DNA from 4 places in the Micromonospora sp. NPDC049679 genome. Region 4 is predicted to be linked to each of the others. Evidence: riboswitches for the same ligand, from Rfam matches in the RefSeq annotation. Region 4 holds a riboswitch; each other region holds the start of a gene.
What was found. Region 4 has a riboswitch for cyclic di-AMP ahead of AB0J06_RS13605 (hypothetical protein). Riboswitches for the same ligand answer to the same signal wherever they lie in the genome.
Positions count from the first base shown of each region.

Region 1: it holds a riboswitch for cyclic di-AMP, as region 4 does, so the genes downstream of both, AB0J06_RS12135 (hypothetical protein) here and AB0J06_RS13605 (hypothetical protein) in region 4, are expected to answer to the same signal.
Region 2: it holds a riboswitch for cyclic di-AMP, as region 4 does, so the genes downstream of both, AB0J06_RS17740 (C39 family peptidase) here and AB0J06_RS13605 (hypothetical protein) in region 4, are expected to answer to the same signal.
Region 3: it holds a riboswitch for cyclic di-AMP, as region 4 does, so the genes downstream of both, AB0J06_RS10130 (C39 family peptidase) here and AB0J06_RS13605 (hypothetical protein) in region 4, are expected to answer to the same signal.

Region 1 is NZ_JBFANZ010000014.1:125,982-133,181, reverse strand. Features, by position in the region: partial or broken gene AB0J06_RS12155 (fibronectin type III domain-containing protein) at 1-35, shown strand, start outside; gene AB0J06_RS12150 (EAL domain-containing protein) at 164-2,851, opposite strand; gene AB0J06_RS12145 (FIST N-terminal domain-containing protein) at 2,862-4,031, opposite strand; gene AB0J06_RS12140 (ATP-dependent DNA ligase) at 4,363-5,322, shown strand; cyclic di-AMP (ydaO/yuaA leader) riboswitch at 5,683-5,818, shown strand; gene AB0J06_RS12135 (hypothetical protein) at 5,822-6,847, shown strand; gene AB0J06_RS12130 (glycoside hydrolase family 65 protein) at 6,863-7,200, opposite strand, start outside.
Region 2 is NZ_JBFANZ010000025.1:54,869-62,068, forward strand. Features, by position in the region: gene pabB (aminodeoxychorismate synthase component I) at 1-1,277, opposite strand, end outside; gene AB0J06_RS17735 (hypothetical protein) at 1,468-1,689, opposite strand; gene AB0J06_RS17740 (C39 family peptidase) at 1,747-2,526, opposite strand; cyclic di-AMP (ydaO/yuaA leader) riboswitch at 2,838-2,978, opposite strand; gene AB0J06_RS17745 (adenylyl cyclase) at 4,009-5,883, shown strand; gene AB0J06_RS17750 (hypothetical protein) at 6,733-7,200, opposite strand, start outside.
Region 3 is NZ_JBFANZ010000011.1:111,816-119,015, reverse strand. Features, by position in the region: partial or broken gene AB0J06_RS10140 (hypothetical protein) at 1-171, opposite strand, end outside; gene AB0J06_RS10135 (SRPBCC family protein) at 380-784, shown strand; cyclic di-AMP (ydaO/yuaA leader) riboswitch at 1,065-1,207, shown strand; gene AB0J06_RS10130 (C39 family peptidase) at 1,706-2,452, shown strand; gene AB0J06_RS10125 (hypothetical protein) at 2,758-3,306, shown strand; gene AB0J06_RS10120 (TetR-like C-terminal domain-containing protein) at 3,319-3,903, shown strand; gene AB0J06_RS10115 (hypothetical protein) at 4,640-5,149, shown strand; gene AB0J06_RS10110 (bifunctional polysaccharide deacetylase/glycosyltransferase family 2 protein) at 5,153-7,200, shown strand, end outside.
Region 4 is NZ_JBFANZ010000017.1:50,890-58,089, reverse strand. Features, by position in the region: gene AB0J06_RS13610 (fused MFS/spermidine synthase) at 43-1,569, opposite strand; gene AB0J06_RS13605 (hypothetical protein) at 1,609-2,571, opposite strand; cyclic di-AMP (ydaO/yuaA leader) riboswitch at 2,641-2,772, opposite strand; gene AB0J06_RS13600 (inositol monophosphatase family protein) at 2,930-3,730, opposite strand; gene AB0J06_RS13595 (response regulator) at 3,735-4,187, opposite strand; gene AB0J06_RS13590 (ATP-binding protein) at 4,201-5,841, opposite strand; gene AB0J06_RS13585 (SpoIIE family protein phosphatase) at 5,838-7,064, opposite strand.

The DNA of each region.
Region 1 (7,200 bases), on a different contig from region 4:
CCCGCCGGATGAACGGCATCCCGCAGGCCGGCTGACCTCCCTCGGAGCTCAGTGACATCACATGCGCCGGCCGGGACCCCGCGTCCCGGCCGGCGCTCTCGTGCTGTCCCCCGATGCGCGACGGTGTCGCGGCATGTTCATGGCGCTGTCGCCACGGCGTCGCTCAGCCCGCCGACCGCAGCAATCTCGGCAGTGGCCGGGCCTCGCGGAGCATCTCGGTCGCCATCTCCGGCGGCACCGGCCGGGACAGCAGGTAACCCTGCCCCTGCTGGCAGCCGAGGGAGAGCAGCAGCGCCCGCTGTTCCGGCGTCTCGATACCCTCGGCGACCACCTGCAGCCCCAGCGAATCGGCGATGGCCAGGATCGCCCGGACGATGCCCCGGTCGGTGTCCTTCTCGGTCACTCCCGCGACGAACGAGCGGTCGATCTTCAACGCCTCCACGGGGAGCCGCTTGAGATGGCTGAGGTTGGAGTACGAGATGCCGAAGTCGTCGAGGGAGAAGTGCACCCCTGCGGCGCGCAGCGTGGTGGCGAACTCGGTCACGTCCGTCCGGATCGAACTGTGCTCGGTGATCTCCAGCCAGACGTCCGTCGGTTGCACCCCGGCATGCTTGATCACAGCGAGGGTGTGCCCGGCCAGATCCGGCTCGCGGAGCTGCGTGGCCGACAGATTGACGCTGATCCCCAACCGCTCCCAGCCCGGCAACCGCTGCCATGTCGCGAGCTGGCGGCACGACTCGGCGAGCACCCAACTGCCGATCGCGGCGATCGAGCCGGTCTCCTCGGCGAGCGGGATGAACACGTCCGGTGGGATCATGCCGCGGACCGGGTGGTGCCAACGCAACAGCGCCTCGAAGCCGAGGATACGGCCGCCGGCGAGGTCGAAGATCGGTTGGTAGTGCACGCTGAACTGCTCGCGATCGAGTGCGCGGACCAGTTCCGACCGCAGCTCCAGCCGGTCCAGCGACCGGTGCGAGGCCGCCTCGTCGAAGACCTCCACCAAGCCGGGACCATTGTTCTTCGCCGCGTACATCGCCGCATCGGCGTCGCGGAGCATCGAACTCGGGGTGGCCCGATCCGGCACGCCGAGCACGCCCCCGACGCTGACCGAGATCTCCACCCGTTCGTCCCGGAGCAGGATCGACTCCTCCAGCGCGCGGACGATCCGCCGTCCCACGTCCTTCACGTCGCCCAGATCCCGGACCCGCTCCAGCACCACCACGAACTCGTCGCCGCCGAACCGGGCGAGCAGGTCGTCGGGGCGCAGGCAGCCACGCAGCCGGTCGGCCACCTGGAGCAGCAGGTCGTCACCGGCGTCGTGCCCGAGCCGGTCGTTGACCTCCTTGAACTTGTCAAGGTCGCAGAAGAGCAGCCCGACCGGATGACCGCCCGGCCCGGCCAGCGCCTCATCGAGCCGCTGCTTGACCAGCGCGCGGTTGGCCAGCCCGGTCAGCGGATCGTGTGTGGCGCGCCGCCGGAGCTCGTCCTCCAACTGCTTGCGACCCTCGATCACACGGGAGGAGAGCACCACCGTGCTGTGGTCGGACGGCGCCGGCCGCAGGGCAGTCTCCACCCAGAGCCAGTTGCCGTGTCCCGTCCGGAGCCGGTATTCCACCTTCGGCGACCGGGCGGCATCGGCCAGGGCGAGGTACACCCGGTCGCGGTCGGCGGGGTGCACCAGTTCGGAAAGGGCCGTGCCGAGCAGCCCGTCGGGCTGGTGGGCAAGTTCCCGACCGTACGACGGCGAGGCGTAGACGAACCGCCCGCCGGCATCGGCCACCGCGATCAGATCGCTGATCGAGTCGGTGATCAGACGCAGCGACTCCTCGCTGCTGCGCAGCGCCCGGTAGAGCCCGGCGTTGCTCATCGCGGCGCCGAAGTAGTTGGCGAAGATGGTCGCCGTCTCCACCGCATCGGTGAGGAACGGACGCCGCGCGTCGCGGAAGGCGTACAGCAACGCCACCGGAGCGCCGTCGCGCATCACGGGCACGCAGAGCACAACCCGTTCGGGATCGAACGGCGAGTCCCCCCGGTACGCCTCCCCCCGTACGGCCGCGAACCAGCCCGGGAGCTGCGCCGCAGACGCGGGCCACCGGGCCAGTCCGTCCGCCGCGTCCGCGACCCGCGGCTCGGCCAGATCGCCGTCGATGGTCACGATCTGCACACCGTCCGCGTTGATCAGCTGCGGCAGAAGCGTGGCGGTCTCGGTGAAGAGTGCCGGCAGCTCCAGGTAGCGGCTGAGCCGGTGCCCGGACTGCGCCAGCCGCTCGACCCCCACGCCGCGTTCCCGGGCTTCCACGGCGAGCCGGAGCCGGGCCGCGACGGACGAGAGCACCTGAAGCTCGGTCGGCGGGAACGACTCCCCCGTCCGCCGGAACAGGAACAGAAGCTGGTCGCCGGCGTCCGGCCCGCTCGAGACCGGCACCCACACGCCGGACCGCACGTCCAACTCCGCGAGCCGGGTCGGAATGTCCGCCCCGATCAGCTCCGCGCCGGCGTGCGTGACGGCCTTGCCCTCCAGCAGCGCCTCGGCCGCACCGCCGGTGAGCGGCCAACCCGTCTGGAACACCGGGTCGTTCTCGGGCAGCCCACAGCAACTGGTCACCATGAGCCGACCGGCGGCCGCCCGTCCCATCCCGACGACGTCGGCGGAGAAGACCTGGGAGAGCACGATCAACGTCTGCTCGACGAGCTGCTCCGGCGTCGAGGGTTGACCGAGCACGGTGAGCACCCGCACCATCCGGGCGTTGTGCCGGTAGGCTTCGCTGACCGCCCCGATCGCGGCGGAGAGCTGCAATTTCAGCTCCTCCACCTGCTCGGCGTCACCGATCGCGTCACGTGCGCTACTCATTCACGCCACCTCACAGAGCGAGTGCGGTGAGAGTCGCGTTGTGGTAGCCGGACACGCCGGTGCTCCGCGCGAACTCGCCGTACGTGTAGAAACCGAAGGTGGGCACCGGTCCGGCCGCGGCCTGCAGCCGGGTCGCCTCCTCCGGCGCGCGGTCACGCAGGATGTCCATCCGCGCCGCGCAGCTGAAGGTGAGCATCACCCGGGGGTCCTCGACGGCGAGCGCGTCGGCCACCACGGGCCCGCAGACGTCGAGCAGGTCGTCCTGGTCGGCGGACATGATCTGGACCGCGCTGAACGGCGGCAGCGGCGTGAACGTACGGATGAGCCCGTCGTCGTCGACGAAGGCGCCACGGATGAGCTGGGTGCCATCGGGCTCGATCAGTCCGAACGCGTGCGCCGAGTGGTATCCCTGCGAGCGCGGGGTCGGCAGCTCCTGCATCGGATCCTCGTACCGGAAGTTCTCCTGGTAGACCTCGAGCGCCGGGCGGCCGGCGATCTCGTGCACGACCGGACCGTCCACGTTCGTCACCAGCAGCGGCATGCCATGCGACTGCCAACCGTGACCGGACACCACCCGCAGCGGGCGCGGCGCGTCGATCCAGACGGCGACCGCGCCGTCGCCGAACACCCGGTCGTCGTGGAAGACCAGGGTCTCGGTCAACTCGCGGTCCGCGGCCGCGGCGCCGCCCACCACCGGCACGGCCGCGCCGGTCACCTGGTAGATCCCGTTGAGCAGCCCCTGCGGGTCGCCGGCGAGGCCATCGGAGAAAACCAGCAGAGCGCTGTGCGGACCTCGGGTTGGACCGGCCGCGGCCATCGCGCCGCGGCTCACGTCGCGGCCCGCGGAAAACGCGTCCGCGCGCATCCCGGTGACCGACGCCGCCCCGAAGCGGTACGGGCCGGCGCTGAGCGCCAGCACGGAGACGCCCCGACCTGGCTCGATGAGGCGCCCGGTGGAGAACTGGCCACTGCTGCTGGCGCCGGCCAGCGGCGCGTCACCCGTCACCGCGCGGACGGCAGCCAGCAACGCCGGCAGGTCGTAGCAGGCGGTCGCGTACATCAGCACCAGCGCCGGCGGCTCACCACCGAGCCCGCGTACGGCCTGCTCGGCGGCGCTCCGGCCGGCCTCGACGGCGTCGCGGTGTTCGCTGGTGCCGACTCCCACTCGTAGATCGGTCACGATGGGGTCATCGGCATCCGGAGGACCGAAGTGAGACGTACCCCTCCCTCCCGGATCTTCACTACGCGGTGACCGTTGCCACACGACAACGCCTCGCGCCCGGGTGAAGACATCTTCAGCCGCTCCCTCCCGTGCCGCGGGCGCGCCGATTGCGGCGTTCCGCTGCGCCTTCACCCGCCAGCGGCTCATGATCGGTCAGGGGGTCGCCATGGCAGGGACACGACGATGACGGGGTCGATCAGGCACGCTGACGGCACCGGGCCCGGCTGATCACACCCGCGCGGCCGCCCGCCACCGCGCCCCGCCGATGTTGCGACCACCGATCGAACCGATGCTCGCGAAGCCCGTCGACGCGCTGCCCCGGGGCGCCGGCTGCGTCTTCGAACCCAAGTTCGACGGATTCAGGGCGGTGGTGTTCCGCCAGCCCGAGCAGATCTTCGTCCAGTCCCGCGCCGGGCGGCCCCTGCACGGCTACTTCCCCGACATCGTCCGGGTCGTACGCACGGCGATGCCGCCGGGCGTCGTGCTCGACGGCGAGCTGATCATCTGGGCGGGCGACCGGACCGACTTCGGGCTCCTGCAGCGCCGGCTCGGCGCGGGCAGCACGGTGGGGCGCCTCGCCCGACAGCACCCCGCCCACCTGGTCGTCTTCGACCTGTTGCAGGGCTCCGACGGCGCTCCCCTGCTGAACCGGCCGCTGGCCGAACGGCGCAGGGCCCTGACCGAGCTTCTCACCGACCCGCCGCCCGAGTTGGTGCTCTGTCCCCAGACGACCGACCGGGAAGAGGCCGCCGAATGGTTGCGCGGATGGCACGCGGCGGGGGTGGAAGGGGTGGTCGCCAAGGGCGCGTCCGGCCGCTACCTACCCGGACGGCGCGGGTGGCTGAAATACCGGCACCGGACCACGACGGAGGCGATCATCGGTGGTGTCACGGGACAGCTCGGCCAGCCGGAGACGCTGCTGCTGGGGCGGTACGACGCCCAGGGCCGGCTGCGTTACACAGGGCGCAGCCACCCACTGAGGGCCGCGCAGCGGCGCGAACTGATCCCGTTGCTGCTGCCCGGCGCGGCACAGACCACCGGGCACCCGTGGCCGCAACCGCTCCCGGCCGCCTGGTCCGGGCAACTGCCCCATCCCGAGCCGCTCCCCTACCACCAGGTGCCACCCGTGCTCGTCGCCGAGATCTCGGTGGACACCGCCTTCGAACAGCACCGGTGGCGTCACCGCGTGCACCACCTGCGCATCCGGATGGATCTCGGGGTGGACGACGTGCCGCCGTTGGCGGGGTGACCGAACGTGTCGCAGCCGTGCCGCGGGCGTCGACGCCGGGTGGGCCCGCGGTTCGTCTGCGGTCAGCCGTTCCGGCAGGGTTTCCAGAATGGTCGGAGGGACCCTCCTCAACTGAGCGGAGGATGGGGCACGGGCTCTTCGCCGCGGTATTCATAAATTCGTCGTAGTTCATCCCGTCGGACCCCGCGCGACCGCGCACAAACGGCACTCCACCAGCCCAGTAATCACGCTACGTAACGCAAAGTCGTTGCCACATAACACATTCCGGCCCATCGCGCGACCCGGTTCGGGCTTGATGGCTGATCTCGATCCGGTAAGCTGGCGCGCGGTCTCCGCCCGGCGGCGCCCCCTCGGCGCCGGCGGTGACCGCCGCCTAATCGTCCCCTGGGGGCGAGCCGGGGAACCACCGCACGTGGGGTGAATCCGCTACTCGCGGTAGGGATCGTTCCGTCCCGAACCCGTCAGCTAACTCGGCAGGCGGCCGATGGGAGGAACGTAGATGACGGCATTTGTACGTCGGCGGGGCTCACTGGCCGCAGCGCTGCTCGCGGTCGTGGTCCTGCTCTCCGGGGTCGCGATCACCCCGGGCGCGGCCGCCGCCGCACCCAGCACGCCCGGCAACGAGGGGAGCACCCCCCTGCTCCGCGATGTCCTCGAGTCGACCGGTCGCGGATTCGTCGAGGCGAAGAACGCGGTGGCCAACTCGCGGAAGCGGCAGTTGCAGCTCTCGCTGGAGCTGCAGAAGTCGCAGGAGCGGATCGACGCGCTCCTGCCGGAGGTCGGGCACGTCGCGACCACCGCCTACCGCACGGGTCGGATCGGCCCGATGATGATGCTGCTCAACAGCGCCAACCCCGACGACTTCATCAGTCGCGCCGAGGGCCTCGACATGATGGCCATGCGCGACAACCAGAAGCTCGAGGAGCTCAACAACAACCGCGTGCAGGCGGAACGCGCCAAGGCGGCGATCGACGCCGAGGCAGCCGAGCAGCAGAAGCAGCTCACCGTCATGGCCAAGCAGAAGAAAGAGGCCGAACGGGCGCTCCAGCTGGTCGGTGGAGAGGTGACCGGGGGCTTCGTCAGCGCCACCTCACCGGTCGCGCGGCAGGCGCCGCGCAACAGCGACGGCTCCTGGCCTCCCCAGTCCTGCAGTCAGGACGACCCGACCACCTCCGGCTGCATCACGCCGCGGACGCTGCACGCGCTCAAAGAGGCCAAGCGGGCCGGCTTCACCCGGTTCGTCGGCTGCTTCCGCACGGGTGACATCTTCGAGCATCCGAAGGGTCGGGCCTGCGACTTCTCCATGCAGGCGAGCGGCTTCGGCGGCGACGCGACGGGCAGCGCCAAGTTGTACGGCAACAATCTCGCCGCGTTCCTGGTCCGCAACGCGGACAAGCTGGGCATCCTCTATGTGATCTGGTACCGGCAGGTCTGGTTCCCGGCCACCGGCTGGAGTGCGTACACCCTCGCCGGCAGTGACCCTTCCAGCGCCCACACCAACCACGTCCACCTGTCTCTGCTGTAGAGCGCCCGGACGTCCTCAGTCCGACTTGGCGGCGCGCCGCGCGGGCGCCCGGCCGGGTGGCTGCTGGAGCGGAGGGCCGGCCGGCTCCGCGGCCGGCACCGGCCGGATGATGGGCCCGTCGATCGTGACGGTCAACTCCTCGCCATGGTGCTGCAGGTCGATCGTCGCGTCGGGATCTCCGTCGCGGAGCGAATAGGTGACCTCATGCGGCTCCACGTCCACGCGCAAGCGCATCCCGTGCCAGATGAGCGAGAACCCCAACCGGGTGACCCGGCTCGGTAACCGGGGCGCGAAGGACAGCTTGCCGCCGTGGTCGCGCATCCCGCCCAGTCCGGCGACGAGCGCGATCCACG
Region 2 (7,200 bases), on a different contig from region 4:
GCCTCGTCGGTCATCACGGTGCCGGCGAGCAGTGCCGTCGCCGCGGCCGCGTCGTCGCCGGGCGGGGTCGCCCGGAGCCGGACCGCCGTGCGGTCGAGCCAGGCGATGGCGGCCACGTCGTCGTCGCCGGCGCTGAGCGCCAGGAGATAGCAGGTCTGCTCGACGTGGTCCAGCGCCAGCATGCGGTCGACGAAGAGCAGCGCCGCGTCGGGGGTGTCCGCCTCGTGGGCCAACTCCCCGCCGGTCTCCGCCTTCAGTTCGTAGCCGAGGTAGCCGACGTACCCCAGGTTGAAGTCGAACGGCACACCCGGCGGTGTCGGCATCGCCCGCGCGCGTAGCTGGTCGTCGAGGTATTCGAAGAACGGCTGCACCACCCGCTCGGTGTTGCCGTCGGAGCGCCGCACGGTGACGGTGCGCTCGGCGGCGCGGTAGGTGACGTATTCGGCGAGCGGCCCCGCGCCGTGGCCCATGAAGGAGTACCGCGACAGCCCGTCGATCACGGCGCTGCTGTCCAGCCAGAAGCTGACGCCGGCATCCGCGAAGAGTTCACGGTACGCGGTCTCCGGGTCGGGCATGATCGGCAGCGCGCGCACATGCACCCGGTACCGGGTGGCGCCGGTCGCCGCCGGGCGGGCGGAGGTAGCGGCCGGGCGAGCCGGGGTGGTCGCGGCGCTGCCGGCCGCGGCGGCGCCGCCCGGGGGGCGCTGCGCCATCGCCAGGTCGCGGAAGTTCGCGAGCAGCTCGCGGCCGTACTCGCTGCTGATCGACTCGGGGTGGAACTGCACGCCCCAGATCGGTCGCGTACGGTGCCGCACGCCCATGAGGGTTCCGTCCTCGCTCCAGGCGATCGGCTCCAGTTCGTCCGGGACCGCGGTCACGGCCAACGAGTGGTAGCGAACGACCGAGAACGGCGAGGGCAACCCGGCGAAGATGTCGACACCGGTGTGGTGCACGCCGGAGATCCGGCCGTGCACCGGCTCCGGGGCAGGCCCCACGGTCCCGCCGAGGAGGTCACAGATGCCCTGGTGGCCGAGGCAGACGCCGAGCACCGGCAGTCCGCTGTCCCGGATCGCCCGGGTGCTCACGCCGAAGTCGCGGACACGCTCGGGACGACCCGGCCCCGGAGAGATCACGACCGCGTCGAACTCCGCGATCGGCACCTGCGCCCAGTCGGTGTCGTTGCGCAGCACGACCGGGGGCTCCCCGTTGACCTCGCCGAGGAGTTGGTAAAGGTTGTATGTGAACGAGTCGTAGTTGTCTATCAGAAGCGTTCGCATGCCGAGCTGCCTCTTCCCCGTGGCTCGTAGCGGACGACCGCTGCCGCCCCGGACCGGACCACGCCGCTGGGGTGTCGCCGATTATGAGCTCATCAACCCTGCATGTCTCCTCGATGATGAGTTCGGGGAGCCGACGCGGGAAATCCTGCTCATGTCGCGCTGCTCGGCGTACCGCGCCGCACGTCGGTTGCTACCGCACGAGACGGTGGTCGAGCGGCTGGTCAACCGGCGACGCGCGCGACGGTGTGCGATGCGCGCGCGGTGGTATCTCCATCTGCCAGGCGGCACGCGGTGACGAATCGGCCACACCGACGCCGGAGGAGACGCCCGTGCCCGCGCGGAGCGAGATCAAGCCGAGCGCGAAGCGGAGCTGGATGCGCTGCAGGGCCAGCTCGACGAGCTGGCCCTGCACGGCCGAACGAGGTGCGGATCGGGTGCCGGCGCAGAGCGCCGGCACCCGGTCGGGGGCTCAGGCGGAGTAGCCGTGCCCGGCCATCCAGTTGGCCATGTTGATCGTGGTCACCCAGTAGGTGCCGTCACCACCGATACCCGCGGGATCGGCGACCTTCACGGTCCGACCGTCGTCGCTGTAGCCGACGATCGTCACGTAGTGGCCACCCGGGTAGGAGCGCCAGGCGCCGTCCGTGTCCGTCGTGCTGCCGTCGATGTTGGCGACGACGGCGTACCCGTCGCTGACCGCGCGCACGACGTCCGCCTGCAGCTGATCCATCTGCGCGGGGGTCGCCGGACCGGGGATCTCGTGCGTCTTGTAGACGTCGCTGCCGATCACGCTGTTCAGCACGCGGGTGGTGTCGTTGGCGGAGTTGGTGCCGCTGGTCGTGGTCCCCAGCTTGTTCGCCACCTCGTCCTGGCTCAGCTTGAAGCCACGTGCCGTCAGGGCGTTCCGGGTGGCGGCCGGACCGCAGTAGTAGAAGTTGGGCTGTTCCTGGAAGTCGTAGCCGAGCACCCGCTGCGACGGGGGCTTCGGCGCGGCGGGCGCCGGCGAGGCGGCCTGCGGACGGGCCGCGCGGTCGGCGCGGTCGCCGCCACGCCCGGAGTCGCCGCCCAGCGCCATGTCGACGACCGCCGTGGTCGACGCATCGTGCGCGGAGGACGAGGGGTCGGGCTCGTTCAGCAGGAGGGTGCCGGTAGCGGCGGCGGCGAGAAGGGCGGCCGACAACGCGGCGACCGGGAAAGCACGGCGGGAGATGGCGTGCCGGAACTGCTTGCGGGTACGTCGAGGGGTCACTCAAAGCTCCATTGCTGTGCCGATTCGAAGTCGGCGTCCCAATAACGGCGAGATGTGAGCCAGAGGTCAGCGGTCGACCCCGCGTCGGTGGTGCGATCACGACGCGGAGGGCGCTCAGCCCCATCGGAAATGGGGGGCGGGTTTACTCAGCGGGATGCCGGGAAACACGCAGCCGAACGTCGAACCGTTGGCGTGGCTAGTGATCCAGCGTCACGAACCCGCTGCGGAAGAGGCGGCCCAGGAGGGAAGCGCGCTGCGGGGGGACTGGGGGGATGTGCCACGGCACATTCGACGGCGCTGCACTGTTATGTGTCTCCTTCCGATACCGCGTACCGGGTTAGCTGACGGATTCGGGCGGGAGGATCGCCCTACCACAGGCCAAAGGCCCGCGGATTCACCCCAATTGCAATGGGTCCCCGGCTCGTGCGAGCACGACTAAGCGGGCCCGATCCGGCGTCATCCTTTGATGACCAACGACCGGGTCGGACGAGCCGACATTACTGGTCCTGCCCCGACGCCGCAAAGCCCCCCATCTGCGGGTGCGATCGGTGGCACGGATATTCGGCGCAGGAATGCACGAGAAGTCGTGAACTGCGCGGTACGGACCGAACGCCGCAGCCGGTGCGAGGGAGTCCGTGAACGACGGTCGTGGCGACACCCCGCGTCGGCAGGCATCCCACCAGGGATGATCTTCATTCATGGATGGACGGGGACGTCGGTCTACATCGATCACAGTCGACAGGCGGCTACCTCGACCCGCGCCGGCCCGAACCGCGACGACTCACGCGTTCAGCCATGGCCCATAATCCATTATGAAGCTGACACGTTGGCGTTCGCCAATTGCTTTTCAGCGCCGCGAAACCCATTCTTGCCGCTTGACAGAAGCCGACCGCAGCCACGAGGACCCGCGCCTTATCCGGCGTCCCTGTCCGTGAGGGCTGCTCGGTGTCGTCCGATCTGAGGACCGGCCGTGACTTCAGCGCGCAGGGACACATCGGAGGACCAGTTCGGACGCTTCTCGATATCCTCCGGGAACGGAACGCGACCGCCGACCGGATCCGATGGTGATCGAGGGAGACGCGGCCGAGGGCGTCGCGGCGCTCGAATAGGACTATGGGCCGGAGCTGCAGGTACGGCGCAGCGGAAACCTGGTCCAGACGCTGCTGCGCCACAACCCGCGGCCGGCGGAGCAGGTCGCCGGCCGCGCTCGCCCTGACACCACCAAAAATCAAGCTCCACGGCCATGGCGTGCGGCTGATTTGCACGGTAGAAACATCTGAACCCCTTCCTACACCGCGTGATACAAGTGCGGCGGGCGAGAGAGCGCTCTCACCGCTGGTCTCCATCCACCGTCCGAAAGGGCAGGTCGATGACGGCCGTGAGTGACCCGCGCACGAGCGCCCCCGTGCGTCCGTCGAAGCACCTCCCTACAACGGTCGCTGCGTCCGGAGCACGTCCCGGCCAGCGGAGAGGACGAACCGTATGACCACCCAGTCCCCTGGCGTACGAGGGCGACTCGGCCGGGCGCTCATGCTCGGTCTGGTGCTGACGACCGCCGTCACCGCGACGGGCACGGCCGCCACCGCCGGTCCCCCGCGGCACGGCACGCCGGAGTTCGGGCCCAACGTCACCATCTTCGACCCGAGCATGCCGGTCAGCGAGATCCAGGCGACGCTCGACGCGACGCACACCAAGCAGGTCAACAACGAAATGGGCACCGAGCGGTACGCCTACTTGTTCAAGCCGGGCACCTACGGCACCGCGGACCAGCCGCTGCAGATCAAGGCCGGCTACTACACCGAGATCGCCGGTCTGGGCGCCTCCCCCACCGACGTCACCATCAACGGCAAGGTCGAGGTCTACAACCGCTGCCTCACCGATGGCGGCACGAGCAACTGCCTCGCGCTCGTCAACTTCTGGCGCACCCTGTCCAACCTGTCGATCAACATCAACGCCGCCGGCCAGGACGGCTGCCGATCGACGGCGAACTTCTGGGCCGTGTCCCAGGCGGTGTCGATGCGCCGCGTCGACATCACCGGCGGCGGTCTGTCGCTCATGGACTACTGCACCGCGGGCCCGCAGTACGCCAGCGGTGGCTTCATCGCCGACTCGCGGCTGCCCTCCATCACCAACGGCTCCCAGCAACAGTGGCTGACCCGCAACAGCGAGATCGACGGCTGGTCGAACGGCGTGTGGAACCAGGTCTTCGCGGGCGTCGTCGGCGCTCCCGACGACGCCGGCTTCCCGACCCCGCCGTACACGACGCTCGACACCAACCCTCTGAGCCGGGAGAAGCCGTACCTGTTCGTCGACGCGAAGGGCAGGTACAACGTCCGGGTGCCCACCGCACAGCGCAACAGCAGCGGCGTCTCCTGGGGCGACGGCCTGACGCCGGGCCGGACCATCCCCATCCACGACTTCTTCGTCGCCAAGCCGTCCGACTCGGTGCACGTCATCAACGCCCAGCTCGCGCGCGGCAAGCACCTGCTGCTCACGCCCGGCGTGTACGACATCGCGCGCAGCATCGAGGTCCGGCGCCCCGACACGGTCGTCCTCGGCCTGGGGCACGCCACCCTTACCGCCGTGAACGGCTCCATCCCGCTGGACGTCACCGGGGTCCCCGGCGTGGTCGTGGCCGGGGTGACGATCGACGCCGGCCTCAAGGAGTCGCCGGTCCTCCTGCGCGTGGGCAACAGGCACGGCCGCAACGTCAGCACCCCGGACAACCCGACGACCCTGTCCGATGTGTACTTCCGCGTCGGCGGCCCCCACATCGGCAAGACGAACATCGCTCTCGAGGTCAACAGCGACCACGTGCTCATCGACCACACCTGGGTCTGGCGCGGCGACCACGGCGTCGAGGGCTTCACCCGTGGCGTCAATGGCGACACCGATCGCTGGAACACCAACACCGGTCGCTACGGCGCCGTCATCAACGGCGACCACGTGACGGCGACCGGCCTGTTCGTCGAGCACTTCCAGCGGTACAACACGGTCTGGAACGGTGAGCACGGCACGACGGTCCTGTACCAGAACGAACTGCCGTACGACCCGCCGACGCAGGCCGAGTGGATGAACGGCAAGACCAAGGGCTGGGCCGGCTACAAGGTCGACGAGCGGGTGAAGCACCACACCCTCTACGGCGGCGGCGTGTACGTCTTCAACCAGAACAACCCGTCGATCCACACGGGGAACGGCTTCGAGGTCCCCGTGACGCCGGGCGTCACGCTGCACCACATCATGACCGTGAACCTCAGCGCCGGCACGATCGACCACGTGGTCAACGGCGTGGGTGAGCCGGCCGACACGACCCGGGTCGGCGTGCCGGTCTACGTCGCCGAGTACCCGATCCCGTAACGCGCACCCCGCACGATCGAGGTGGGCCGGCGCACGCCAATGCTCCGGCCCACCATGGCGACGCATCAGCAGCAACCGCGACCGTTCACCCATGACCGCAACCGGCCCCGAACGCGGATCACGTACTGCCTCCACCTGCCGGGACCGCGACCAGCTCCCCACCTGGTTCCGGCAATCTCCTCATGCCACGTGACCTCAGCTCACGGCGAGCCGGCTGCTCCTGGTTGCGTCAGCCGCCACGGCTACGTGAGCGCGCCGCGCTGGCTCCCGTACGTGCTGTGCTCGTCGACAGGACCGACGCTCGCGCTGCCGCATGGTGCCGTTGTCGTGGTCCTCACCGCGTCGACCGTACTAGCTGGTCATCTCCGCTGCACAGGATGGCTCCCAGCCGTGACGTCCTGCGCCGCGAACTGTCCCGACGACTGCCCACCTCGACCGAGTGACGGCCTCCCGCGTCTCTTGGCGGCGCCGCTCCCGGAGGCGGACAGCATTAGGTCGTAGCGGTCGTCGTCGAAGCCGCGGCACCTGTCATCAGCGCGGAAAGCTGGCGAGCCTTGTACGTCCCTCGGCCCGATCCAGGGTAATAGTTCCACGGAAAGGACGTGACGCGGTTGCCGAGGGCGGCGAAGTGCGGGGCGGCACTGCGACGGTCTCCGGCCACCGTCCAGGCGTAGGCGAAGCTGCTGTGTGCCTGCACCCAACCGAGTGCCGGCCGATATGCGGGGTGCCCCACGGATCGTGCGACAGCCTGACGCAACTGCTCACGTACCTCGGGCTGCTTCATGTATCGGGACGCCGAGGCCTCCGCCCGCGCCCGCTCAATGTGCGCCTCGGCCACCACGGCGGCGTTCAGTGCGCCCACCGGGGCCTGCTCGGCGCACTGCTGAGCGAAAGCGTGCACCTGCGGGAACGATCCGCCCCACTTGGGACAGAGCTGTTGCAGCAGTTCCAGCTGCGCGGTGACCGGGTCGGGACGCGCCACGGCGGCCCGGTTGTAGCGTTGCCGCGCTTCGGCGAGTCCCAGTTGGAGGCCGCGGGCGATGCGAACCTCGTCGTCCACGCCGCGACGTTGCCCGGCTCCGCCGTGACCACATCCCCGAGCAGGTTGTCGGCCCGGGCGAGAAAGTCGTGGAACTGGGCGAACTGTCCGCGGCTCACGCTGCTCGCTCGGCGGGCCGTGCGCGCCTCCCAACCCATGACCACCCACCGGGCGCCGAGCAGGGTCGCCGCCAGGGTCGAGTGCGCCGGGCCACCGCCGGCGCTTTCCAGGAACTTCTCCACGCCCCGCAGCTCCGCCACCATCCCCACCGCCACGCT
Region 3 (7,200 bases), on a different contig from region 4:
GCGCTCCAGCAGCTTGTCCACGACCGCGTACAGGGCTCGGGCAAGAAGCCAGCCGACCAGCAGGATCGCGAGGAACGCGATCGCTTTCGGGAGAAAGAGCAGAACGCTGCGCCACATGTCGGTGACAGCTCCACCGATGTCTACTGTGGGCGACGCGAGAACCTCGACCATCGCTGAACCTCCTGGGGCGCACGGTGAACGTGGCATGGCACGCCACCAGTACCCACATCGACGATGACGGACACCTCTGTGGATCCTCAGCGCTCCCGCCGGCATGCGCGGGACTTCAGACCCGTCGTCAATTTGCGGCCGCGTCCCGCTCCGGGCGACCGTTACGGCCTGCGATACTGCGTCCGTGTCCGTCATGCCATCGCGCACAGTGACCGTCTCGATCGCTCGCGCTCCGCAGAGCACCTACGAGTTCATCCGTGAACCGCGCAATCTGCCCCAGTGGGCGCCGGGGTTCGCGCGGGCGGTGCGGCCGTCAGATGGAAAGTGGGTTGTCGAGACGGTCGATGATCCGGTGGAGATCGACTTCGTGGCGCCGAACCCCTTCGGGGTCGCTGATCATCGAGTCACCGCCGCGCCGGGAATCACGGTCGTCAACGCCGTGCGCGTCGTCCCCAACGGCAGCGGCTCCGAGGTCATCTTCACGTTCTTCCAGACGCCGGATATGGCGGATCACGAGTTCGAAGCGGCCGCAGCACTTGTCGAAAACGATCTGCAAACGCTCAAACGTGTGCTCGAAGCGATAGAGCGCGGCAGCCGGTCGCCGACCCCGTAACAGGACCCACCGCTATTGACGGCTGAAATACGGGTAGCAATCGTCTACGCGAAATCAGCCGGCCGCAGCAATGCGCGATCACCGCAATGCCCACTCCGGTTTCGCACCCACCGTCCGTCACGATCGGGCGCCGGTGTGCGGTTCCGGACGCCCCGGGCGGCCCTGCGTCGAACGCGAGTGTGGTACATCGCAGCAGGTCGGGAAGGGCTGGGCAGCCGAGGAGCGGGACCAGTAGTGTCGGCTCGTCCGACCCGGTCGTTGCTCATCACAAGATGACCCCGGATCGGACCCGCTTAGTCGTGCTTGCACGAGCCGGGGACCCATCGCAACTCTGGGGTGAATCCGCGGGCCTTGGCCTGTGGTAGGGCGTTCTTTCCCGCCCGAATCCGTCAGCTAACCCGGTAGGCGGTATCGGAAGGAGACACATAGAAGTGCAGCGCCGAATGTGCCGTGGCACATCCCCCCAATCCCCCCGCCGCAGCGCGCTTTCCCCCGCGGAACGCCTCGTACGCAGCGGGCTCGTGACGCTCGATCACTAGCCACGCCGACGCCCTGACGCGGGTTCACGAAGCCGGACCTTGTTTCCGGCGCCACTGTTCACGACATGCCGCCGCCGCTTGCGGCGACGCATGAGCGCGTCCTTTTCAGCGCGCACCACAGCAGCAGACGCTGTCGCAGTGGAGTAGCCATTTCGTCGCTCGGGTCACGAACGAGACCACGACGCTCATCCGTAACGCTCCGCACGTCTGGCCCGATGGGGATCCGACGACGGGAGCCTGCGGGTTCGTCCAGCGCGCGCACGCGCACCGCGCCGTGGCTCTTTCCCGCTCGACGTCATCGCGTCAACCGTCGGCCTGGCTGACCGTTCACCGTTATTGATTGGGACGCCGACCACGAGTCGGTACAGCAATGGAGCCTTCAGTGGAAATCCGACGTATCCGCACGCTGTTCCGCCACGCCGCACCCCGCCGCGTTCACCCGGCCGCCATGGTTTCCGCCGCCGTTCTCGCGGTAGCCGCGACCAGCGGCAGCCTGCTGACCCTCACCACGGCACCGTCCACGGCGCACACCGCCGCCAACCCCGCCGTCGTGGACATGGCGTTCACCACCGGTAACCACCGGGGGGACGCCGAGAAGAAGGCGGCCGCGCCGAAGCCGCCGTCGGAGAAGATCGGCAAGTACGACTTCGAGTACCAGCCCAACTTCTACTACTGCGGCCCTGCCGCGACCCGCATCGCCCTGACCTCCAACGGCGTCACGCTGAGCCAGGATGAGCTGGCTCAGCAGCTGGGCACCACGGTCAACGGCACCAACTCCGCCGAGGACATCACCCGGGTGATGAACAAGGTGATCGGCAAGGACGCCTACCGGACGCAGTCGATCCCGGGCCCGGGCGCGACCCCGGCCGAGATGGACCGGCTGCAGGCTGACGTCGTCAACGCGCTCAGCGACGGTCGCGCGGTCGTCGCCAACATCGCCGGCGGCGCGACGGACAACGCCGGATTCTGGCGCAGCTTCCCGGGTGGCCACTACGTCACCATCGTCGGCTACAGCGATGAGGGACGGCAGGTGCAGGTCGCCGATCCGTCCGGCGTCGGTCCGGCCACCTACTGGATGAGCACGATCGACATGGCCAGCTGGATGGCCTCGCGCGGCTACTCCGCTTAAGCCCCGAACCGGTGCCAGCCATGGCACCCGGCACCGGCGGTAATACTCGTCAGATCGACGAAGGGCCAGCTCATCGAGCTGGCCCTTCGTGGTCTCCCCGGCACGTCTTGACCAATCTGGTTACGTAGCCTAGCCTTCTAGTTAATGTCATTAACTAGAAGATGTCGGGGGAAGCCATGACCACACACGCCGGATACGGTCCGTCGGCCGGCTATCGGAGCGCGACCGGGGTGGTCGCCACGGCGGCAGCCGGTTACAGCGTGGCCTGGACAGCCGGTCTGGCGGTGTGGTCATCCGATGTGGGCGTGACGGCTTCCGCCGCCGACGTGACCGCCGCGTACGCGGGGCATCGAGGCATGGCGATGACCCAGTCACTGCTGGTGCACGGCGTGGCCGCACTCGCCCTGGCAGTGGTCGCGCTGGCCCTGGCCGACGTCGCTGCCCGCAATCGCGCCCAACGGTGGGGTCGAGTGGCCGCCGCCGGAGGCCTCGGCGCGGCGGCGCTGTCGCTGGCGCAGTTCGCGCTCGGGCAGGCGCTCGCCGCGTGGGCGGTTCCCACCGGCCGCACCGGAGCGGCCGGCCTGCTGTTCGACCTGGTCAACCGGATCGACGGCGTAAAGATGTTCGCGCTCGCGGTGATGGCGGCCGCCGGTGTCGCCGTGGCCCGTCGCACCCGGGTCCTGCCCGGCTGGCTAGGCTACGTCGGCGCGGTGCTCGCGGTGGCGCTGACCGGCGCCGGCGTCGGCTACCTCCTGGTCAGCACGGCGCTGACGCCCGTGGCGTACGTCGCGCTCCCGCTGCTGCTCGTGTGGGTGACCGGGACAGGACTCTCCCTGGCCCGCGCCCGCCGCTGAAGGAGTCCCCCGATGCCCCGTGCCGGTCTGACTCCCCAACGCGTCGTTGCCGAAGCCGCCGCTGTCGCGGACGAGGTCGGGCTCGACCGGTTGACGCTCGCCGCCGTCGCACAAAGGCTCGGCGTGTCGTTGCCCGGGCTGTACAAGCACGTGCGCGGGCTCGACGGGCTGCAGCGCGACCTGGCGCTGCTGGGAGTGCGGGAACTGGCGGCGGCGATGTCGGCGGCGGGGGTGGGACGCGCCGGCCGCGATGCACTCCATGCCATCGCAGCCGCCTACCGCAGCTACGCCAAACGCTGCCCCGGCCGCTACGCCGCGAGCGTGCGGGCTCCCTCAGCGGACGACGGCGAGCACATCGCCGCCAGTGAGGCCGTTGTCGGCGTCGCCGCGGCAGTTCTCCGCGCGTACGGGATCGCCGGTGCTGATGCCGTCGACGCGATCCGGTCGCTGCGGGCCGCCCTGCACGGCTTCGTCACCCTGGAAACCGCTGGCGGGTTCGGCCTGCCGCAGTCCGTCGACGCCACGTTCACCCGCCTCGTCGACGCCCTCGACACCGCCTTCACGTCATGGGCCACCGCGTCGCCGCGCCTGCGCTAGTGTCGTGCGCCAGAAATTCGCCGTAGATATCGGGCGAGGGATTCGAGGATCTCTTCGGCCGTCTTGGTCCATAGGAACGGGCGCGGGTGTTCGTTCCAGTCGGCGATCCAGGCGCGGATGTCGGCTTCGAGGGCTTGGACGGACTTGTGGGCGCCGCGTCGGGATGTTCGCGCGCTCGTTCTGATCGAAGTTGAAGAAGTCGACGTGGAAGTCGCAGGTCACGTGCGGCTCGTTGTCGATACCGTCGTCGAAGGCGGCTCCATCGATCTTGACTGTGCCGTTCGCTCCCACGGGATCACCGCCCGGCGCGGCGGGTCTGCGCATTGTGGACCTCACGCCAGGCGCCTCGCATGGTCAGCGCGTCCCGGTAACGGATATTGACGGCATCGGAACAGAAGCGTCACGTCCGGGCTGCACATCGACAGCGGCCGTCCTAGAATGCTCGAATCGCCTCGGTGTAGCCGATCCGGCGATTTCGCCCGCACCCAGCGCCACCGCCGCGCATTCCGTTACATCAACCCGCCGCCATAACGGGCTGAGATAAGTCCCATTTTCTGCCGGCCCCGTTGCCTTGAGCGCACCACCACCATCTCCTAGCCTGGTGCAGCGCTCGCGCAGACGGGGCACCTGTCGCCCATTTGCCGGGTCCCCCGTGAGATTTCGCCAGAGTCTGATGCCGACGCCGCGGGACGAATGGACCAGCGGGATCGATAACCGCACGGAGAGAAAAGGCAAGATGGTGCAGACGCGGGATGAAGCGCAGGAGACGGTGACATCGGCGGCGGGCAGGACGACCCCGATCCTCGTCGACCGCACCGGCCGCCGTCGTGGCCTCGGACCGACGGGACGGACGAATCCTGTCTTCGTCGACAAGACCGGCCGCCGCCGTCGTCTCGCCGTGCTCGCCGGCACGGGCATGGCCGCAAGCCTGATGGCATGGCTCGGCCTCCTTCTGGCCGGGCTCGTCACCGACGCGCCGCTACCGATCCCCGGGTGGCCGGAGGCGGGTAACCGCCCCCAACAGGGTCAGGTCGCGGAGCGACGCGTGCCCTCCCCCACCCCGCTCCGCGACCCGGCCACGGTCCGAACGGCCGGGCCCGCCGCCAGGACGGCGCCGACGGTCACCAGGCCTCCGACCGTGCCGGCCAACCGGCCGCCGCGCGCCACTGACAGACCCGGCCTCGGCGACGAGCACCGCAGCACTCCGCGCGCCAAACCCAGCAAATCAACAGGAAAGCGGAGCTAGGCGTTGGGACTTCACGTCGCACGCCGGGATCCCCGGGCCCACTGGCTGCTCCTCCTTCTCGGCCTCGTGGTGTTGTTGGCGGCGCTGTCCTTCAACGGCTACGCCTCCGGCGTGACCGGGGGCTCCGGTCGTTCGGCAACAGACCTTCCGCCGGCGTCGGCGGATGTGACCACGGGCGGGTCAGTACTCCGCTTCGACGGCGCGTCACGGGTCAGCAGGTCGATGCCGGCCGGCGCGATCGCGCTGACGTTCGACGACGGCCCTGACCCGCGATGGACGCCCCGGGTCCTCGACGTGCTGCGTCGGCACGGCGCGCACGCCACCTTCTTCGTCGTGGGGTCGCGCGTGAACGAGCATCCGGAGCTTGTTCGGCGGATGCTCGCCGAGGGCCACGAGATCGGCTCCCACACGTTCACCCACGCAGATGTCGCCGTACTGCCGGGCTGGGCGCGCGACGTGGAACTCGCGTTGACCCGCAACGCGATCGTGGGGGCGACCGGCCGGCAGGAGAGGTTGTTCCGGCCACCGTTCTCGTCCACCCCGGGGGCGCTCACCGCCGCCGACCTGACGGCGCTGCACGACGCGGCCGGCACCGGGCACATCGCCGTGCTCACCGACCTCGACACGGTGGACTGGCGTCGCCCCGGGGTGGAGGCCATCGTGTCCGCCGCCAGCCCGCCGCGCCGGGGCGACGGAGCAACCGTGCTGATGCACGACGGCGGGGGCGATCGATCGCAGACGGTCGCGGCCCTCGACCAACTGCTGCCCGTACTCATGAAGCAGGGCTACCGGTTCACGACGGTGTCGGAGGGGTTGGGCGCGGCGCGCTCAGACATACCGGCGAGCGGGGCGGCGGAGTTGCGCGGCGCCGGACTGCGGTACGCCCAGATCGGTGCCGGCTGGCTGGCCGACGCAATGGCCGCGCTGCTCGCCGTGGCTCTCGTCCTGGGTCTCATCCGTCTCGCCGTGCAACTGGTCTGCGCCCGGATCCATCTGCGGGAGGTCCGCCGCCGGCGGCGACGGCAGCCCGAGATCCTCGAACCGGTCTCGGTGATCGTGCCCGCGTACAACGAGGCCGCGAACATCGCGGCGACCGTGCGCTCGCTGATCACCAGCGACTACCCGCGGCTGGAAGTCATCGTTGTCGACGACGGCTCCGACGACGGCACGGCCGAGATCGTGGAGGGACTGGGCCTACCGGGGGTGCGCGTCATCCGGCAGGCCAACGCGGGGAAACCGGCCGCACTCAACACCGGCATCCGGTACGCCCGCGCGGGCCTGCTCGTTCTGGTCGACGGGGACACGGTCTTCCAGCCGGACACGGTCTACCGCCTGGTCCAGGGGTTCGCCGACCCGGCGGTCGGCGCGATCTCCGGCAACACGAAGGTGGCGAACCGGCAGCGGCTCCTCGGCCGGTGGCAGCACCTCGAGTACGTCATCGGCTTCAACCTCGACCGCCGCATGTACGACGTGCTGGGTTGCATGCCCACGATCCCTGGAGCGATCGGAGCGTTCCGCCGCGAGGTGCTCGTCGACGTCGCCGGGGTTCCGACGGACACCCTCGCCGAGGACACCGATCTGACCATGGCCGTGCTGCGGGCCGGTTGGCAGGTGGTCTACGAGGAGCGGGCCATCGCGTGGACCGAAGCGCCGTCGTCGCTGCGGCAACTGTGGCGTCAGCGCTACCGCTGGTGCTACGGGACGATGCAGGCGATGTGGAAGCACCGGCGTGCGCTCGCCGAGAGCGGGTCGGCCGGAAAGCTGGGCCGGCGCGGTCTGCCGTACCTCGCGGTGTTTCAGGTAGCGCTGCCGCTCACCGCGCCGGCCGTCGATGTCTTCGCGCTCTACGGCCTGTTCTTCCTACCCTGGTCGCAGCTGGCGCTGGCCTGGCTCGGCCTGCTCATGCTCCAGGCACTGACGGCCGCGTACGCTCTTCATCTCGACCGCGAACGGATGGGTCCGCTGTGGAGCCTGCCGTTCCAGCAGGTCCTCTACCGCCAGGTCATGTACCTGGTCGTCGTGCAGTCGGTGGTCACCGCGCTCGTCGGCAA
Region 4 (7,200 bases):
GCGAAATCGGTCAGCGGCAGCCGGAGAAGGACTCGCTGCCCGCTAGGGCCGGGCGAGGAGTTGATCGACCGGCGCGTGGTCGTCGGTGAGCGGCGACGCCGCGCCGACGAAATCGGCCAGCTCGGCACCGGACAGAACGGAGACCGGGTCGTCGAACCGGGCCAGCCGGGCGCGGAGCGCGCCGAGGGGAAGCGGCGCCTCACCGGCGACGATGAGGAAGTTCGCGCCGGTCCGGCCGGCCAGCGCGGCCGGCGGCGCCACGAGCGCGACGTGTGCGAACTCCGCCGTCACGGTGGCGAGCTCGGCACGGATGAACCGCAGCGGCGGATAGTCGATCACATTCTGCACGTAGATGCCCTGCGGACGGGTGATCCGCCGGGTCTCCGCGATCATCTCCCGGGTGGCGAGGTGCCAGGGCACCACGAGGTGACCGAAGGCGTCCCCCACCACGAGATCCGCGCTGGCGTCGGGACGCGCACCGACCAGCATCCGGGCGTCGCCGACCACCGCGCGCAGCGTCGGACCCTCCCGTACGCCCAGCTCACGGCGGCCCAGCTCGACCAGCTCACCGTCGATCTCATAGACCTCGTTCACGCTGCCCGGACGGGTCGCGGTCAGGTAGCGGGGCACGGTGAAGCCGCCGCCACCGAGGTGCACCGCGTCGAGCCGCCGGCCGGGCGGAGCCATCACATCGGCGACCGCGCCGATCCACTGCGTGTAGGCGAACTCCAGATAGGTCGGGTCGTTCACGTCGATGTACGAGTGCCGGGCCGAGTTGAGCAGCAGCACCCGTCCGCCGGGGCGCTGCGGATCCGCCGCGACCGTCGCGCAGTGGTAGGCGGTCTCGACGTCGCACGGCGTGGGCGCCACGGCGGAAAGACTCGCGCCGACGAGCCCCAGCACCGCCACGACCACGCGGGTCCGCGCCGGACCCGGCACGTCGCCCCGGTCCCGCCGCCGCAGATACGCGGCGAGCACGATGCCGGACACCCCCAGCAGCACGGCCAGGCCGACCATGATCACGCTGCTCGGCAGCGCCGCCACGAGAACGAAGCCCGTCCCCAGCGTCGCGGTGATCGCCCCCAGCGTGCCGATGCTCGACAGCCGCCCGACCACCCGACCGGTGCGGCGCAGGTCGCCGAGCTGCAGCTTGACCACGAGCGGGGTGACCGCGGAGAGCAGCGCGGCCGGCACGAAGACGGCGAGCGCGGTGAGCAGCAGGATGCCGCCGGCCGCCCCGCCACGCAGCACCTCACCCGCGTACCGGACCAACGGCAGGGTGAGCGCCGTGGCGATGCCGGCGAGCACGAGCGCCGGGGCGAGCAGGGGCCGCGGATCGCGGCGGTCGGCGAGCCAGCCGCCGAACCAGGCGCCGTAGGCGATGGCGGAGAGCGCGACGCCGATCACCGCGCTGCTGGTCTGCAGCGTGACGCCGACGTACGGGCCGACGAGGCGCAGCGCCACGACCTCCAGCACCAGGACGGCGCCGCTGGCCAGGAAGACCAGCGCCGCAGCCAGCCCGTCGGGGAGCGGCCGGGCATCGACGACGTCCGCTTGTGGAGTTTCCATCGCTGCGATGGTACGCAGCCCGACGCCGGCGATCCGCGTTTACACCATCGACAGATGGACGTGGTTCGTGTGGTCGCCGGCCGGACTACCGCCGCCGCTGTACGAGCGCCATCCCGTGCCCGGCATCCAGATCTGGCGGTACCAGATCACGTAGAGCACCCCGAGCCGGCCGGCGTTCTTGATGTAGAAGGCGGCGAGGTTGTTGCCGTACTGGCGGTCGGAGCCAGCGGCGTCCACTTCCTCGAAGCCGTCCTCTGCCGCCGCGAAGTCGCAGGCCCGGCCCTTGGGGTGCTCACCACCGCCACCCGAGCGGAAACAGGAGACATGGTGGTCGAACCCGGCGGCCTGGGCCTGGCGCAACGCGTGCAGGGTGCGTGGGGTGAGGCAACCGGAGGTGGTCGGATCGTCGATGGTGCAGGACTCGCTCGGCCACGATCCGTCGGGGTTTCTCGGCGCCGGCTTGGCGAGCGGTGAGTTGGCGCTGACGAACCCCCCGGCCGCGGCGCCACCGACGGCGGCCAGTGCCCGCTCCGCGTCCTGCTTCTTCCGCGCGATGATCGTGACCTGTTTCTGCTGCTCCTTGACCTCGTTGTCGATCGCGGCCTTGGCCCGGGTGACCTGCTCGCGCGTCTCCGTGAGCAGGCGCATCTGCTGGTTCTGGCGCTGGGCCATCGTGTCCAGGCCGGCGGCCCGCTCGAGGAACGCGTCCGGCGAGGCGCTGTTGAGCAGCATGGAGACGGCGGAGAGCCGGCCGACCCGGTACGACTTGTCGGCCACCACACCCATCTCGGCGGTGACTGTCACCAGACGCTGCTCCACCTTCTCCAGCTCCAGCCTGAGCTCGAGCTGACGCTTCTTGGAGTTGTCCAGCTTGGCCTTGGCCTCGATGTGCCCCTTGGCCGCCGCTTCGAGCGCGGCGCGCAGACTCTGGCTGCCGCCCTCGTTGGGGGCGGGCTTGGGCGCCGCACCGGCGGTGACGGGCGCCGCGACGAGGAGCGCCACGGCGGTGAACAGCGCCGCGATCGGTGCCAGGGCCCGGCGCCGGGGAGAGCTCGTCTTGCCGACCAAAGCTGTTCCTTCCGTCGGCCGCCTACCGAGTCAGCTGACGGGTTCGGGACGTGGCGCTCCCTACCGCTGGCGCGGATTCACCCCACGGAGATGCTTCCCCGGATCGCCCGTGGACGATTTCGGCGGCGGCCCTCACCGGCGCCTGGGGGCACCGCCTGGCGAAGACCGGCGGTCAGCTTACCCGACCCGCCCGCCCTGTCGAGTCACCGCAGGGCCCCGCAATAGCACATGACGCGGCCGGCGGCCGCAGGACCCGCCGACAACGCCGTGACCCGACCACGCCGGGCGAACCTCACCGGTCGGGAAGCAACGTCTCGCTGACCGTCTGCCAGATCTCCTCGGTCGCCGCCACCAGCAGCCCGGACCGATCGTCCACCGGATCGTAGGGGCCGCCGTCGAAACGGCGGGCCGCGCCGCCCGCCTCCCGCACCAGCAGCGCCCCCGGCGCGTGGTCCCACGGCAGGGTGCGCCAGAAGAGGGCGAAGTGCTGGCGACCGGCGATGATGTCGAGGTATTCGCGCCCCGCGCAGTGCTGACCCGTGAGCACCTCGCCCAGCTCGGCGCTACCCGCCTCCGCTCCGGCCCGCAACCGCGTCGGCAGAAACCGGATCATCGCGGGGCCGCGCAGCACGCTCCGCGCGGGCTGCTCCGCCGCCGCCACGATCCGACGCCCGTCGAGGTACGCCCCCGCCCCGCGCTCGGCGACCGCCAGGCTCTCGGCGATCGGGTCGTAGATCCAGCTCGCCACCGGCGCGCCGGCGCGCAGCAGCGCCACCATCACCACGAACGGGGGGTGGCCGGCGGCGAAGTTCGCGGTGCCGTCGAGCGGATCGACAACCCAGACGTCGCCCGTACCGCGGAGCAGGTCGAGTCGGGTCGGGTCGGCGCCGACCCCCTCCTCCCCGACCACGACGGAGCCGGGGAGCAGCCGTCGCAGCCCGGCGGTGAGAAACTCCTCCGCCCGCCGGTCGGCGACGGTGACCAGGTCGCCGGGGGCCTTCTCACGCACGTCCGTCTCGGCCAGCCGGCGGTACATCGGCAGCACCGCCGTGGCGGCGGCTTCCCGGACCAGTGCGGCGACCTCGTCGATCATGCGGTCAGCCGCGCGGCGGCAGCTTCACCACGCTGACGAAGAACTCGTCGATCTGACGGATCACCGCGATGAACCGCTCGAAGTCGACCGGCTTGGTCACGTAGGCGTTGGCATGGAGCTGGTAGCTGCGCAGGATGTCCTCGTCGGCCTGAGAGGTGGTGAGCACCACGACCGGGATCCTGCCGAGCTTCTCGTCCTTCTTTATCTCGGCGAGCACCTCTCGCCCGTCGCGGCGCGGCAGGTTGAGGTCGAGGAGGATGAGGTCCGGCAGGACCACGTCCGCGTACTTCCCCTCACGGCGCAGGTAGGCCAGCGCCTCCGCGCCGTCGGACACCACGCTCAGCCGGTTGCGGACCTTGTGCTCCTCGAACGCCTCCTGCGTCATCAGCACGTCGCCGGGGTCGTCCTCGACCAGAAGAACCTCGATCGGACTCTGCCCGTCGACCGGTGCTGTCATGCCCGCATCTCCTTCACGCCACCGTCTCCTCAGCCTGGTCGGCCGCGGCGGCGGACGACTCCCGGCCGTTCTCTTCGTTGCGCGGCTCCGGGACCTCGGCGGTCCCTCGCTGCTCGGGCAGCACCGGGAGGGTAAAGCTGATCGCCGTCCCCTCCGTCGCATCCGGATCAATCCAGATCTGCCCGTTGTGGTACTCAACGATCTTCTTGGCGATCGCCAGCCCGATCCCGGTGCCGGGGTAGGCGTCCTTCGCGTGCAACCGCTGGAAAATCACGAAGATCTTGTCGGCGAACTCGGGCTCGATCCCGATGCCGTTGTCCCGGCAGGTGATCTCCCACTCGTCGCCGACGCGACGGGCGGAGACGTGCACCCGCGGCGGCACGTCGGGGCGACGGAACTTCAGCGAGTTGCTGACCAGATTCGCGATCAGGTTGGCGAGCAGTGGCTCCTCGCCGAGCACCACCGGCAGCTCCGACCAGGTCAGCTCGCCGTCGGCGTACTGCCGGGCCGCGTCGGTCTGCCCCTCGATCTCCCGCATCACTGCGTTGAGATCGACCTCGGTGAAGCCGGTCGTGAGGCGGCCGATGCGGGAGAACGCGAGAAGGTCGTTGATCAGTCGCTGCATCCGCTGCGCGCCGTCGACCGCGAACGCGATGTACTGGTCGGCGCGCTCGTCGATCTGCCCCCCGTAGCGGCGCTGCAGCAACTGGCAGAAGCTCGCCACCTTGCGCAGCGGCTCCTGCAGGTCGTGCGACGCGACGTAGGCGAACTGCTCCAGGTCGCGGTTGGACCGGGTCAGCTCCTCCGCCTGCTTCTGCAGCTGGCTGTTGACCCACTCGATCCGGGCGCGCGCTTCGCGCATCTCGGTCAGGTCCGCCGCGATCTTGCGGCGCATCCCGTCGACGTCGCTGGCCAGCCCCGCCAGCTCCGGCGGACCGGCCGTCCCGATGTCCCGTTGGTAGTCGCCGCCCGCGACGTCGCGCACCTGCGCGGCCAGTTGGGTCACCGGCGCGATCACCAGCCGATTGAGCGCGAGGCGGAGGGCGACGCCGGCGAGCACCACCACGACCGCCGCGATGATCAACAACAGGACGAGCATGCTGCTCGTCCGCCGCGCGTTCCGTCCGACCTGATCACGCAACTTCATGATCTCCGACTGCAGGGCTTCCACGGCCGCCCGCACGTCGCCGAACTGTTGCCGCGCCGCCGGCGTCAGCAGACCCTGCGCCGTGGCCGGCCCTGACTCCGACACCGTCCGGATCACCGGCTCGGCCACCGTCCGCCGCCACAGCTGTGCCTGCTCCTCGACCACCCGCAACTTCTGCCGGATGGCCCGGTCATCGTCGAGCAGCCCGTTCATCGACGCGAGGAGCTCCCGCTCACGCCGCAGCCCGTCGTCGTACGGGACCAGGTCGGCCCGGTCGCCGGAGACCGCGTAGCCCCGGACGCCGGTCTCCTGGTCGACGAGCGTGGCCATCAGGGACTCCGCGTGGGCGCGCAGCGGACCACTCTTGTTGAGCAGGTTGTCGAGGTGGGCGCGGTTGTTCGCGCCGACCACGGCGGCGACGGTCGCCAGCAGGGCCAACACCGTGCCGACCACGACGCACAGCGCCGTCACCCGCTGTCGCAACGTGCGGTTTCCTGTCTTGATCACCGGCCACCGCCCCGGCTGACCACCAGCATCGCCACGTCGTCGGCGAGCGGCCCACCGTTGATCTCCTCGGCGCGACCGACCAGCCAGCCCGGCAACTCGGCGAGGGGAACCCCGCGGGTCGCCGGGTCGGCGACCAGCGTCTGCAGCCCCGGCACGTCGAGTCGCTCGTTGCCGCCGCCGATCCGACCCTCGATGAGTCCATCGGTATACATCAGCAAGGACCAGTCATCGCTTTCAAACTCCAGGTCGAAGGCGCGGGGGCGGCGCGGCCGCACACCGAGCAGCAGGCCGCCCGGTGCGGGCACCGGCGCGACCTTACCCCCCGACAGGAGCAGCGGCGGCGGATGGCCCGCCATCCGTACCGTGGCCCGGTTGCCCGCGAGGTCGAGCTGCACCGCGGCGACGCTCGCGAATATTTCCCGCAGCCGCCGCTCGCTCATCAGCACCTGCTCCAGCGCCGGCAGCACCTCGTCGTCCGGCACGCCCGCGAGGATGAGCGCCCGCCAGGCGACCCGCAGCTCGACGCCGAGCGCCGCCTCGTCGGCGCCGTGCCCGCAGACGTCGCCCACGATCAGATCGATCCGGTCGGGAGCGGTCTGCACCACGTCGAAGAAGTCGCCCCCGATCAGCGCCGCATGCCGGCCCGGACGGTAGAAGGTGTGCACCGCCACCTTGTCGGTGGTCATCAGCGGCTGCGGGAGCAGACCCCGCTCCAGCCGCGCGGACTCCGCCTGGCGCAGCTCCACCTCCCGCAGCCGGCGGGCGTTCTCGTCCGCGCGCTTGCGCTCGACGGCGTAGCGCAGCGACCGGCTCAGCAGGACCCCGTCGACCTGGCCCTTGACGAGGTAGTCCTGCGCTCCCTCGGCCACCGCGCCCATGCCCAGGTGCTCGTCCTGACGGCCGGTGAGCACGCACACCGCGGCTCCACCGGCCATGCCGAGCACGTGCCGCAGCCCGTCGAGCCCCTGCGCGTCGGGGAGGCCGAGGTCGAGCAGGACGCAGTCGACGCCGGCGATCCGCTGGCGCGCCTGGGTGAGGCTCGTCGCCACGATGAGGTCGACCGCCGCCCCCGCCTCGGCGAGCAGCTCGCCGACGAGGAACGCGTCCCCCTCGTCATCCTCGACCAGCAACACCCGCAGCCGCTCGGTCTGCGGCAGCACGATCCCCCGCCCCAACCCCCCGTGGGGCTGGGCCGGCAGCGGCACGACGGAAGAGCCGGTCATGCCCGGGCCTCGATCGACCGCGTGCTGGCGGCGCGTCGCGGACGCTGCATTCTTATTCTGGGCTCCTTCGTCGGTTGTCCGGCTGATGGTCCACCAGCCAACGCTCCCACACAACACGACGGGTGGTAACGGTCGA